2 linked regions of the Blastochloris tepida genome follow. Each later gene encodes a partner of the first gene's protein in a complex. Links are inferred from orthologs where the notes say so. Each region holds a gene or a part of one and is shown in the gene's direction. Other genes may lie near its edges. The genes, in order: uvrB and BLTE_RS00330.

The links.
Region 2: the proteins of uvrB (region 1) and BLTE_RS00330 are in contact, whole or in part, in a crystal structure (PDB 7EGT), measured with the Thermus thermophilus proteins. The link is inferred for Blastochloris tepida from one-to-one orthologs. Residues at the interface, in WP_096411307.1 of Thermus thermophilus: Glu23, Leu25, Arg26, Asp27, Gly28, Glu29, Arg30, Phe31, Arg55, Glu326, Asp327, Phe328, Glu379, Ser382, Gln383, His398, Gly400, Arg401; in WP_096412145.1 of Thermus thermophilus: His654, Arg656, Phe657, Gln666, Asp668, Glu669, Lys680, Arg681, Leu682, Ser683, Lys685, Tyr686, Ala687.

What each region holds. Positions count from the first base shown.
Region 1 is NZ_AP018907.1:3,417,834-3,424,176, reverse strand. Bases 817-3,923 are described here. They hold uvrB (excinuclease ABC subunit UvrB), read left to right. Parts: upstream 817-1,157; coding sequence 1,158-3,689; downstream 3,690-3,923. Other genes in these bases: ahcY (adenosylhomocysteinase), read right to left, coding at 3,876-3,923; ypfJ (KPN_02809 family neutral zinc metallopeptidase), read left to right, coding at 817-1,030. Also shown: more of ypfJ, read left to right, coding at 110-816; more of ahcY, read right to left, coding at 3,924-5,273; BLTE_RS15520 (HPr family phosphocarrier protein), read right to left, coding at 5,627-5,977; BLTE_RS15515 (PTS sugar transporter subunit IIA), read right to left, coding at 6,043-6,343. UniProt on the Escherichia coli protein: The UvrABC repair system catalyzes the recognition and processing of DNA lesions. A damage recognition complex composed of 2 UvrA and 2 UvrB subunits scans DNA for abnormalities.
Region 2 is NZ_AP018907.1:77,987-84,241, reverse strand. Bases 1,564-4,582 are described here. They hold BLTE_RS00330 (ATP-dependent helicase), read left to right. Parts: upstream 1,564-1,879; coding sequence 1,880-4,285; downstream 4,286-4,582. Other genes in these bases: BLTE_RS00325 (hypothetical protein), read right to left, coding at 4,479-4,582. In the rest of the region: BLTE_RS00340 (thioesterase family protein), read left to right, coding at 1-86; BLTE_RS00335 (50S ribosomal protein L11 methyltransferase), read right to left, coding at 465-1,385; more of BLTE_RS00325, read right to left, coding at 4,583-4,703; BLTE_RS00320 (LysR family transcriptional regulator), read left to right, coding at 5,165-6,255. UniProt on the Escherichia coli protein: A helicase with DNA-dependent ATPase activity. Unwinds DNA duplexes with 3'-5' polarity. Translocates on single-stranded DNA with 3'-5' polarity. Initiates unwinding more efficiently from a nicked substrate than double-stranded DNA.

The sequences.
Region 1 (6,343 bases):
CGTTCGCGGCCGTTGGTATTGGAGCGCCTTCCGCCCGCCCGTCCGGTGCGCATTGCCTCGGACCCCGGCGTTGGCCATATAGTTGCGGCGAGCCCCCAGGGAGAACGCCATGCGGTGGGAAGATTACCGGCGCAGCGACAATGTCGAGGACCGGCGCGGCGACGGCGGCGATTACGGCCAGGGCGGTCCCGGCGGGTTCGGCGGCTTTCCCGGCGGCCGCGGCGGGCTCGGCATCGGCGGGCTGATCGTCGTCGGCCTCATCGCCTGGGCCACCGGCATCAACCCGGCGCTCCTGATCGGCGGGCTGGAGATGCTGCAGGGCGGCGGCGCCCCGCAATATCAGCAGCAGCAGCACCGACCGCCGCCCGCCTCCACCAGCCAGCCGACCGACCGGCAGGGCCAGTTCGTCTCCGTCGTGCTGGCCCAGACCGAGGACGTGTGGAAGGAGATCTTCCGCGAGAAGTCCCGCGCCTATCCGCCGCCGCGGCTGGTGCTCTACACCCGCGCCACCCAATCGGCCTGCGGGCTCGGCCAGTCGGCGATGGGGCCGTTCTATTGCCCGAGCGACCGTAAGGTTTATCTCGACCTCAGCTTCTTCAACGACCTCGACCGCCGCTTCGGCGCGCCCGGCGAGTTCGCGGCCGCCTATGTCATCGCCCACGAGGTAGGCCACCACGTCCAGAACGTGCTGGGCGTGCTGCCGCGGGTGCAGCAGGCCAAGCAGGGGGTGTCTCAGAGCGACGCCAACGCGCTCTCCGTGCGGGTCGAGCTGCAGGCCGACTGCTATGCCGGCGTGTGGGCCCACCACGCCGATTCCCGCTTCAAGATCCTGGAGGACGGCGACATCGAGCAGGCGCTGCGGGCGGCCAGCGCCATCGGCGACGACCGGCTGCAGCAGCAGGCGCAGGGGCGGGTGGTGCCGGATTCCTTCACCCACGGCTCGTCGAAGCAGCGCACCGCCTGGTTCACCCGCGGCCTGCGCAGCGGCGACCTTGCCGCCTGCGACACCTTCCAGACCCAGCGGCCGTGAGTCCGGGCTCCGGTTGATCCCTTCGGGAGCCCGGAGCCATCCTTCGGCCACTCCCGCCAGCGCCCCCGGCCCGCGGAGGAGCCGCCCGGCTTTTCTTGCCGGCCCGGCGGGCCCATATAGTCGCGGCATGCCGCAGCCCCCCGACACGCCGCAGCCCCCCAAAAAGCCGCGCGCCCGCAGCCGGGCGGCGCGCCCGCCGGCGCCGTCGATGGACCCGTCGCTCGCCGCTTTGCTCAATCCCGGCATCAAGGACGGCACCGCCGGCCACGGCGCCATGACGGGCTATGGCGAGCCCGCCGGCACCCACGACGACGGCCAGCCCGAAGGCTTCGCCGAGGCGCCGCAGGCGGCGTTCGCGGGCGAGGCCTATGGCGTCGGCGCCAGCGCCGAGGCGCTGGAGCGGCTGATCCGCAGCGGCAACCCGATCCACGCCAACCAGGTGTGGACGCCGCACCGCCCGCCGCGGCCGGAGAAGAGCGAGGGCGGGCGCCGGTTCGTGATCAAGAGCCCGTTCGAGCCGCAGGGCGACCAGCCCAACGCCATCCGCGAGCTGGTGGCCGGGGTCGAGAGCGGCGAGCGCGATCAGGTGCTGCTGGGCGTCACCGGCTCCGGCAAGACCTTCACCATGGCCAAGGTGATCGAGGCCACCCAGCGCCCGGCGCTGATTCTCGCGCCCAACAAGACGCTGGCCGCCCAGCTTTACGGCGAGTTCCGGAGCTTCTTCCCCGACAACGCGGTCGAGTACTTCGTTTCCTATTACGACTACTACCAGCCCGAAGCCTACGTGCCGCGCACCGACACCTATATCGAGAAGGATTCCTCGATCAACGAGCAGATCGACCGCATGCGCCACGCCGCGACGCGGGCGCTCTTGGAGCGCGACGACGTGATCATCGTCGCCTCGGTGTCGTGCATCTACGGCATCGGCTCGGTCGAGACCTACACCGCGATGACGTTTTCAATCAGCGTCGGCGACCGGCTCGACCAGCGCCAGATCATCGCCGATCTGGTGGCGCTTCAGTACAAGCGCGGGCAGCTCGACTTCGCCCGCGGCATGTTCCGCGTGCGCGGCGACACCATCGAGCTGTTCCCGGCCCACTATGAGGATCGCGCGTGGCGCATCTCGCTGTTCGGCGACGAGGTCGAGCGCATCGACGAGTTCGATCCCCTGACCGGCGAGACCAAGAGCGCGCTCGGCTTCGTCAAGGTCTACGCCAATTCGCACTATGTGACGCCGAAGCCGACGCTGCAGCAGGCGATCGCCTCGATCAAGGCGGAGCTGAAGATCCGGCTCGACGAGCTCAACGCCGCCGGCCGGCTGATCGAGGCGCAGCGGCTGGAGCAGCGCACCATCTTCGATCTCGAAATGCTGCAGGCCACCGGCGTCTGCCCGGGCATCGAGAACTATTCGCGCTATCTCACCGGCCGAAGGCCCGGCGAGCCGCCGCCGACGCTGTTCGAATACATCCCCGACGATGCGCTGGTGTTCATCGACGAAAGCCATGTCACCATTCCGCAGATCGGCGGCATGTATCGCGGCGACTTCCGGCGCAAGGCGACGCTGGCCGAATACGGCTTCCGCCTGCCGTCGTGCCTCGACAACCGGCCGCTGCGCTTCGAGGAATGGGACGCCATGCGGCCGCAGACGGTCGCCGTGTCGGCGACGCCGGGCACCTGGGAGATGGAGCGCACCGCCGGCGTGTTCGTCGAGCAGGTGATCCGCCCCACCGGGCTGGTCGATCCGCCGGTCGAGGTGCGCCCGGTGCGCACCCAGGTCGACGATCTGCTCGGCGAGGCGCGGGCGATGGCGCGCGCCGGCTATCGCACTTTGGTCACCGTGCTGACCAAGCGCATGGCCGAGGATCTCACCGAATATCTGCACGAGCAGGGCGTGCGCGTGCGCTACATGCATTCCGACATCGACACCATCGAGCGCATCGAGATCATCCGCGATCTGCGGCTCGGCGCGTTCGACGTGCTGGTCGGCATCAACCTGCTGCGCGAGGGCCTCGACATTCCCGAATGCGCGCTGGTGGCCATTCTCGACGCCGACAAGGAAGGCTTTCTGCGCAGCGAAACATCCCTTGTTCAGACCATCGGCCGCGCCGCGCGCAATGTCGACGGCAAGGTGATCCTGTATGCCGACCGCATCACCGGCTCGATGCAGCGGGCGATGGCCGAGACCAGCCGCCGCCGCGACAAGCAGCTCGCCTGGAACGCCGCCAACGGCATCACGCCGGAGAGCGTGAAGAAGGGCATCGCCGACATTCTCGACAGCGTTTATGAGCGCGACCATGTGCGCGTCGATGCCGGCCCGGCGGCGGCCGCCGCCACCATCGGCCACAATTTCGAGACGGTGATCGCCGATTTGGAGACCCGCATGCGCGCCGCCGCCGCCGATCTCGATTTCGAGACCGCGGCGATGCTGCGCGACGAGATCAAGCGGCTGCGGACCGCCGAACTGGCGGTGGTGGACGACCCGACCGCCAAGCGCCCGGCGCTCGCCGCCGCGCCGTCGTCCGGCCGCGGTCCCCGCAAGCCGACGCTGGACGAGATGGGGCCGCACAATCGCGACCTGCCGCTGACGCCGGACGACTTCCGGCCGGGCAAGAAGCCGGGGGTCAAGGGCAAGCCGGGCGGACGACGGATGCGGACGTAGGGCGGATCAGCCGAAGGCGTGATCCGCCGCTGACGCGCCGGCGAACGGCGCAAGACGCACTCGCAAAAGCGCCCGATCCGACGGCATCGGACCGGGCGCTTCAACGCTTCGAATTATCGCAGTCTCGTTCGCAAAGCCGGTCTCCGCTATTACGGAGACCGAGCGATTGCGCCCGGCGCGCCGTGCTCAATACCGGTAGTGGTCCGGCTTGAACGGCCCTTCGGCCGGCACGTCGATGTACTTCGCCTGCTTGTCGGACAGCTGGGTGAGCTTCACGCCGATCTTGTCGAGGTGCAGCCGCGCCACCTTCTCGTCGAGCTTCTTCGGCAGCGTATAGACCTTGTTCTCGTACTGGCCGGGCTTGGTGAACAGCTCGATCTGCGCCAGCGTCTGGTTGGTGAAGGACGCGCTCATCACGAAGCTCGGATGGCCCATGGCGTTGCCGAGGTTCACGAGCCGGCCTTCCGACAAGAGGATGATGCGCTTGCCGTCGGTGAACTCGATCTCGTCCACCTGCGGCTTGACGTTGTGCCACTTGAGGTTCTTGAGCGCCGCCACCTGAATCTCGGAATCGAAGTGGCCGATGTTGCAGACGATGGCGCGGTCCTTCATCGCCCGCATGTGGTCGATGGTGATGACGTCGACATTGCCGGTGGCGGTGACGAAGATGTCGGCGCGCGGCGCGGCGTCCTCCATCGTGGTCACCTCATAGCCTTCCATCGCCGCCTGCAGCGCGCAGATCGGGTCGATCTCCGACACCAGCACCCGGCAGCCGGCCTGGCGCAGCGAGGCGGCCGAGCCCTTGCCGACGTCGCCGAAGCCGGCGACCATCGCCACCTTGCCGGCCATCATCACGTCGGTGCCGCGGCGGATGCCGTCGACCAGCGACTCGCGGCAGCCATAGAGATTGTCGAACTTCGACTTGGTGACGCTGTCATTGACGTTGATGGCCGGGAACAGCAGCTTGCCCTCGCGCTCCATGATGTAGAGGCGGTGGACGCCGGTCGTGGTCTCCTCGGTGACGCCGCGGATCGAGCCGGCGAGCTTGGAGTACCAGCCCGGCTTGTGCTTGAGGCGGCGCTTGATCGAGGCGAACAGCACGTCCTCTTCCTCGCAGGTCGGCTTGTCGAGGAAGGCCACATCGCCCTGCTCGGCGCGCAGGCCGAGATGGACCAGGAGCGTGGCGTCGCCGCCATCGTCGAGGATCATGTTGGGGGCGCCGCCGTCGGCCCACTCGAAGATGCGGTGGGTGTATTCCCAATAGTCCTCCAGGCTCTCGCCCTTGACGGCGAACACCGGGATGCCGCGGTCGGCGATCGCCGCGGCGGCGTGGTCCTGGGTCGAATAGATGTTGCACGACGCCCAGCGGATGTCGGCGCCGAGCGCGGCCAGCGTCTCGATCAGCACCGCGGTCTGGATGGTCATGTGCAGCGAGCCGGCGATGCGCGCGCCCTTCAGCGGCTGCGCCGGGCCGTATTCGGCGCGGGTCGCCATCAGGCCGGGCATCTCGGTCTCGGCGATGTCGATCTCCTTGCGGCCCCACTCGGCGAGAGCGATGTCCTTGACCACGTAATCCTTGCTCATGACCACCTCGGCATATGGATAAGGCGCGGCGGGGCGCACCCGGCCGCGTTCGGCGCTGGTCTAGCAGACCAGCCACCCGAGTCAATAAACATATAAAGATTTCTTTATGCCGCGGGACGGAAGGTCGTGTCGGACATTTGAGGATTTGACACGGTTTCCGGCGGATCAAGCCGGAGAACCGTATGAGATGCTGCTCGCCCTCGCCGTGGTCATCGCCGGGCTTGGCCCGGCGATCTCGATCGGAAAGCCGCAGTGTCGGACAAGAGGGCGGCCGGCGGGATGATCAAGGTGTCGAGGTCGCCGGGCCAAGCCCGGCGACGACGGGGGCGGGTCAACCTCAGGGGGCGGCGGACTTACTCGCCCTCGCCGAAGCGGTCGGCGACCAGCGCGCTCAGCGCCTCCATCGCCTCCTGCGCCTGCGGGCCGCTGGCGGCGATCTCGATCGAGGTGCCCGGCGCGGCGGCCAGCATCATCAGCCCCATGATCGAGGTGCCGCCCACCGTCTCGCCGCAGCGCGAGACGGTGATGTCGGCCTCGAAGGTCTCCGCCAGCATCACGAACTTGGCCGAGGCGCGCGCGTGCAGGCCGCGCTTGTTGACGATCTGCAATTCGCGGCGCAGCGCGCCGTCGCCGCCATCGGCGCCGTTGCCGGCGCCGCCATTGTGGCTGCCGTTGGAGCCGCCGTTCGCCTGGAACTCGTTCATGATGGCGCCACCCCCGTTGCGACTCCGCGGGTTTCCGGTCCGGGCGTCGCGTTGCAACGCCTGGTTCACTTCCCGTTCAGCAGCCGGCTCGCGATGTAGATGTATTTACGGCCAGCTTCCTGCGCTTGGCAAACGGCGTCGGCAAGCGGCATTTCGTCCCGCACCGTGGCGAGCTTGACCAGCATCGGCAGGTTGATGCCGGCCACCACCTCGATGCCCGGCCGGTTCATCACCGAGATGGCGAGATTGGACGGGGTGCCGCCGAACATGTCGGTGAGCAGAACCACGCCCTCGCCGCTGTCGACCGCCTCGACCGCAGCGATGATCTCGTGGCGACGCTGTTCGATATCGTCGTCGGGACCGATG
Region 2 (6,255 bases), 3.3 Mb from region 1 along the record:
GGCTGGCGCTGATGAAGCAGGCGCACGACCGGCTGACGCCGCCTCAAGGCGCCGGCCGCCGCATCGCCATGCCGCGCCCGGCGTGAGGGAAGCCGTCGTCCCGGGCGAGCGATAGCGCCGGCGCGTAGGGCGCAATAGCGAAAGCGTATTGCGCCGGTCAGGCCGGCCGGCGGTCATGGCCAAATGGCGGAATACGCTGCGCTATTCCGCCCTACGATTGCTGGGGAGAGCTTCGTCGTCCCGGGCGAGCAAAGCGAGACCCGGGACCGTCCGCCGAAAGAACACGAACTCCCAAAACGATCCCGGCTCGCGCGGCCTTTGGCCGCTTGGCCGGGATGACAACCCTCCCCCGCGTCATCCCGGGCAAGCAGCGAAGCTGCGAGACCCGGGATCGTCCGCAGAACAAAGACGAACGCCACAACGATCCCGGCTCGGCGCGACGCGCCGTCCGGGACGACAGCCCCTCACGATGACCGCGGCAGCTCCATGTCGAGGCTCACCCAGCCCTCCAGCGTGCGGCGGCGGATCAGTCGCAGGCCCTGGCCGCGATAGGCCGCGACCACCGCGCGGGCATGGCCGGGCAGAAGCCCCGACAGGATGACCCGCGCGCCGGGCGCCAAGAGCCGGCGGATCTGCGGCGCGAGCCCGATCAAGGGCCGCATCAGGATATTGGCGAACACCAGATCATAGGGGCCGGCATCCACCACGCCGGCGCGCGTCAGCGTGCCGGCCTGCAGCACCCGCACCCGATCGGCCGCCTTGTTGAAGCGGACATTGGCGCGGGCGGTGACCACGGCATCGCGATCGATGTCGGTGGCGACCACCGGCAGCCGCGCCGCCCGCGCCGCCGCCAGCGCCAGCACGCCGGTGCCGGTGCCGACATCGAGCGCCCGCAGAGTGGCCCCGCCGGCGCGCCGCGCCTTGTTCCACTGATCGAAGCCGATCAGGCAGCCACGCGTGGTGCCGTGGTGGCCGGTGCCGAAGGCCAGCGCCGCCTCGATCTCGATGCCCAGCGCATTGGCCGGCACGCGGTGGCGGTCGTGCGCGCCGTGCACCACCACGCGCCCCGCCTGCACCGGCTTCAGCCCGTCGAGCGAGGCGGCCACCCAGTCCTTGGGCGTGAGCGCCTCGAAGACGAGGGCAGCCGCGGCCTCCGCGCCGGCCGCCAGCGCCACGAGGTCACGCACCGCCGCCTCATCCGGCGGATCGGCGAAATAGGCCTCGACGCTCCAGCCGGACTCATCGGGCAATTCGAACGCCGCAACCGCGGTCTCGGCCGGATCGAAGCTCTCGCCGATCAGGTCGGCGACGCGGCGGGCATCCGCCTCGCTGGTGAGAAGCCGGGCAAGGGTGGAGGGGCTGACGGGCTGGAGACCTTCGCGCATGGGGAGCGTTTTCCGCAAAAGTGTGAAGCGGTTTTGCGACAGAAAACGCGACCAACCGGAAACCGGAGCGTTTTCCGCAAACCTGTGAAGCGAACCCCGGCTGATCGGCTCGAAGCGGCCTTCGGCCGGAAGCCGCCTCTTCCCTCTCCCCTTGTGGGAGAGGGTGGCGAGGCCGAGCAAGGCGAGGTCGAGCCGGGTGAGGGGTACATACGGCGTGTTCTGGAGAATGAACCCCTCACCCGCCTCGCGATCTTCAATCGCTCGGCACCCTCTCCCGCAAGGGGAGAGGGGAAGAAAGAGCCGGGCCAATCACCCGGAATCCGTTCAACGTGGTTCTGCGATGAAACCGCGGCCAAATCAAACTCTGCCTCGCCGCCCGGGTGGGCGCCGCTCTATACCCCCAACATACCCCCGGCCCTCGCCATTGCGCCCTGCCGGTGCCATTTTGTTCCCGAAAACAGAATCAGGCCGCCTGTCGCGGCCGGGAGACCGGATTGACCGACCATCGCGACCCGTCGCCTAGCGCCGCCCCGCCCGCCCCACGGCCGGGCGGGCTCGCCGCCCGCGCCGCGGCGCTGACGCAGCGTGCGCCGAGCTATCTCGACGGCCTCAACCCCGAGCAGCGCGGCGCGGTGGAGACGCTCGACGGCCCGGTGCTGGTGCTGGCCGGCGCCGGCACCGGCAAGACGCGGGTTCTCACCACCCGCATCGCCCACATCTTGGCCACCGGCCGCGCCTACCCCTCGCAGATCCTGGCCGTGACTTTCACCAACAAGGCGGCGCGCGAGATGAAGGAGCGCATCTCCGCCATGGTCGGCGAGGCGGTGGAGGGCATGCCCTGGCTCGGCACCTTCCACGCCATCGGCACCCGCATCCTGCGCCGCCACGCCGAGCTGGTGGGGCTGAAGCCCAATTTCACCATTCTCGACACCGACGACCAGATCCGGCTGATCAAGCAGATCCTGGCGGCCGAGAACATCGACGAGAAGCGCTGGCCGGCCCGCGCCCTGGCCGGGATGATCGACGGCTGGAAGAACCGCGGGCTCGCCCCCGAGCAGGTGCCGGCCGGCGAAGGCGCGGTGTTCGCGAACGGCCGCGGCGCCGCGCTCTACGCCATGTTCCAGCAGCGGCTGAAGACGCTGAACGCCACCGATTTCGGCGACCTGCTGCTGGAGCCGATCCGGCTGTTCCGCGCCCACCCCGACGTACTCGCCGACTATCAGCGGCGCTTCCGCTACATGCTGGTCGACGAGTACCAGGACACCAACGTGGCGCAGTATCTGTGGCTGCGCCTGCTGGCGCTCGAGGCCAAGAACATCTGCTGCGTCGGCGACGACGACCAGTCGATCTATGGCTGGCGCGGCGCCGAGGTCGACAACATCCTGCGCTTCGAGCACGACTTTCCCGGCGCCGCGGTGATCCGCCTCGAGCGAAACTACCGCTCGACCGGCCACATCCTGGCGGCGGCCTCCCACCTCATCGCCCACAATGAGGGCCGGCTCGGCAAGACGCTGTTCACCGACGACGCGCCGGGCGAGAAGCCAACCGTCACCTCCACCTGGGATTCGGAGGAGGAGGCGCGCGCGGTCGGCGAGGAGATCGAGGCGCTGCAGCGCACTGGCCTGACGCTCGACGAGATCGCCATTCTGGTGCGCGCCTCGTTCCAGATGCGCGAGTTCGAGGATCGGTTCGTCACGCTCGGCCTGCCCTATCGCGTCATCGGCGGCCCGCGCTTCTATGAGCGCGCCGAAATTCGCGACGCGCTCGCCTATTTCCGCTGCGTGGTGCAGCCGGCCGACGATCTGGCGTTCGAGCGCATCGTCAACGTGCCCAAGCGCGGCCTGGGCGACGCCGCGCTCAAGCTGCTCCACGACCATGCCCGCGCCGCCGAGATTCCGCTGATCGCCGCCGCCCAGGACCTCATCGACACCGACGGCTTCAAGCCCAAGCAGCGCCTGGCGCTGCGCGAACTGTTGCAGAGCTTCGCGCGCTGGCGCGGCGAGCTCGACGCCAAGCCGCACACCGAGCTGGCCGAGATCATCCTCGACGAGTCGGGCTACACCGGCATGTGGCAGCAGGACCGCTCGCCCGAGGCCGCGGGCCGGCTGGAGAATCTGAAGGAGTTGGTGCGCTCGATGCAGGATTACGCCGGGCTGCCGGCGTTCCTGGAGCACGTGTCGCTGGTGATGGAGAGCGACCGCGCCGACGGCGCCGAGGCCGTCTCGATCATGACGCTGCATTCCGCCAAGGGGCTGGAGTTCGACACCGTGTTCCTGCCCGGCTGGGAGGAAGGGCTGTTCCCGCACCAGCGCGCGCTGGACGAGAATGGCCGCGCCGGCCTCGAGGAGGAGCGCCGCCTCGCCTATGTCGGGCTGACGCGGGCGCGCCGCCGGGCGAAGATCTATTTCTCCGCCAACCGCCGCATCCACGGCCTGTGGTCCTCGACCATCCCCTCGCGCTTCGTCGACGAGCTGCCCGAGGATCACGTCGAGGTCGAGGAGAGCAAGGGCAAGCCCGGCTGGGGCGGCGGCGGCATGGCGGGCCGGTTCGCAAGCCGGTTCGACAGCGCCGAGGCGTTCACCGGATCAGACTACACCACGCCCGGCTGGCAGCGCGCCCGCTCCGGCTCGGGCTTCAGCGAGGCCGCCTCATCCTATCGCGGCCCCGCCAATGGCGGCCGCGGCGGCAATGGCAAGCTGATCGAGGGCCGGGTGGTGTCGCGATCGGCCGCCGCGCCGAATGGCAGCTCGGGCGCCTCCGGTTTCCTTCGCGGCGAGCGGGTGTTCCACGTCAAGTTCGGCTATGGCGAGATCGTCGGGCTCGACGGCAACAAGCTCACCGTGCAGTTCGACAAGGCCGGCGAGAAGCGGGTGCTGGATACGTTCGTCGAGCGGGTGTGAGACGGTTTCCGGCCCGCAGAACCAAGCGTTTGCAGTCCGAGTTCTGCAACATGCGATCCCTCACCACGCCGTTGATGGGTCCCCTTCCCTCGCATCGCTGTCGCGATGCTCGCCGGGGACGACCGCGGCCCGGACGGTGCGATCTCGGCTCGACGCCTTCAGGACGGCGGCAACCGTGGAGAGGCTACTAGTCTCAATGGTTGGCGTGCGACGGCGGCACGCTGCGGCAGTCGCCGAGCGCCTCGCAGAACTGCTTCAGCTCGTCATTGGAGACCATGTTCATTTCCATCTGGATCGCCAGACGCGCCATCTTCAAATACATAGCGATATCCTGAAGATTGTAGTCCTTGGCGGTGGAAATGTAATCGCCGAGCGACTGGCACATGCCATCAAGCTTTGCTTGCAGCGTCTGGCTCATCGTCTCCCCCTCGGAATTCGGAACTCTTCAAATCTGGAACGTTTTTATTCGACAGTCACAGCAACCCAATCGAACCGACACGTCAGACCGCGCCGAAGCGGGCCTATTTCAGTGCATTCTTGCTGACACGACCTTTCAAATCTCCGGAAAACCGCACGTCAGTTTTGCCGAAAATTCCCGAGAAGATCGCGCGCGGTCTGGGCCGGCATCCTGAACCCGCGCGCCACCGCAACCCCACCGGCGGGATCCGGATTCCCGCCGCCCGGCGGTTGCTGTAGGGCTCCACGCTGGATTGCGAAGATCGCCCGGACCGCGACCGCACCATGACCCTGCCTGACGGGGCGTGACCGTACGTGCCCGTCGAATCTGCTGCGCCGCGACCGCGGTCGGGACGTTCGCATCTGCGGTCACGGCCAGTGCCGTACATTTGAATTAGACTAACGCCAGGGAGGCGCCCCTGTATGTATCCGCAGCGTGAACGGCGTGTGCCGAAGGAGGAACACGGCGGCTCCGGCGCAGGCGCGCCGGCCGCCTTCGACTGGGAGGCGATCCGGGTGTTCCTGGAGGTCGCGCGCCGCGGCAGCTTCCGCGCCGCCGCCGAGGTGCTGGGCGTGTCGGTGAACGTCCTGCGCCGCCGCATCGGCGACCTGGAGGGCGCCCTCGACATCGTGCTGCTGACCCGCCACGTCGATGGCGTGCGCGCCACCGAGGAGGGCAAGCGCATCCTCGCCGCCGCCCAGCGCATGGAGCAGGCCTCGTTCGGCGTGCTGCGCGAGCGCGAGCAGATCGACCCGTCGATCACCGGCGAGGTGCGGCTTGCGATCACCGAGGGGCTCGGCGCCTTCTGGATCGTGCCGCGGCTGGTCGAGTTCCAGCGCCACAATCCCGGCCTCTTGGTGGATATCTCCTGCGCCATGAAGTCGGCCGACGTGCTGCGAATGGAGGCCGACGTCGCCATCCAGCTCACCCGCCCCACCGCCAAGGACCTGAAGGTGGTGAAGATCGGCCGCCTGCACGTGATGCCGTTCGCCGCCCCCGCCTATCTCGAGCGCCACGGCACGCCGACCACCTTCGGGGATCTGCTGAAGCACAGGATCGTGCTGCAGCTTGCCGATCAGGTCGCCGATTTCGCCGACTACGACCGCATCTTCCCGGGCATTCCCCAGCCGGGCTTCGTCGCCATCCGCTCCAATGTCAGCAGCACCCATTACTGGGCGATCGCCCGCGGCGCCGGCCTGGGCCTGCTGCCGACCTACGCCCAGGCGATCGGCGCGCGGGTGGTGCCGGTCGACCTGCCGCTGCGCATGCAGTGCGACATCTGCCTGACCTACCACCCCGACGCCGCCAAGATCGCGCGCGTGCGCCGGCTGATCGACTGGATGATCGCCGCCTTCGACCCCGAGCGATTTCCCTGGTTCCGCGACGACTTCATCCATCCGCGCGACTTCCCCGCCGACCTCGCCGGGGCGCCGGTGGCGAGCCTGTTCGAGGGCTTTGCCGGGATGGGTGGTGGTGTGGGCGGCGTGCCGGATGGGGCTCCGTCCGGCGACCC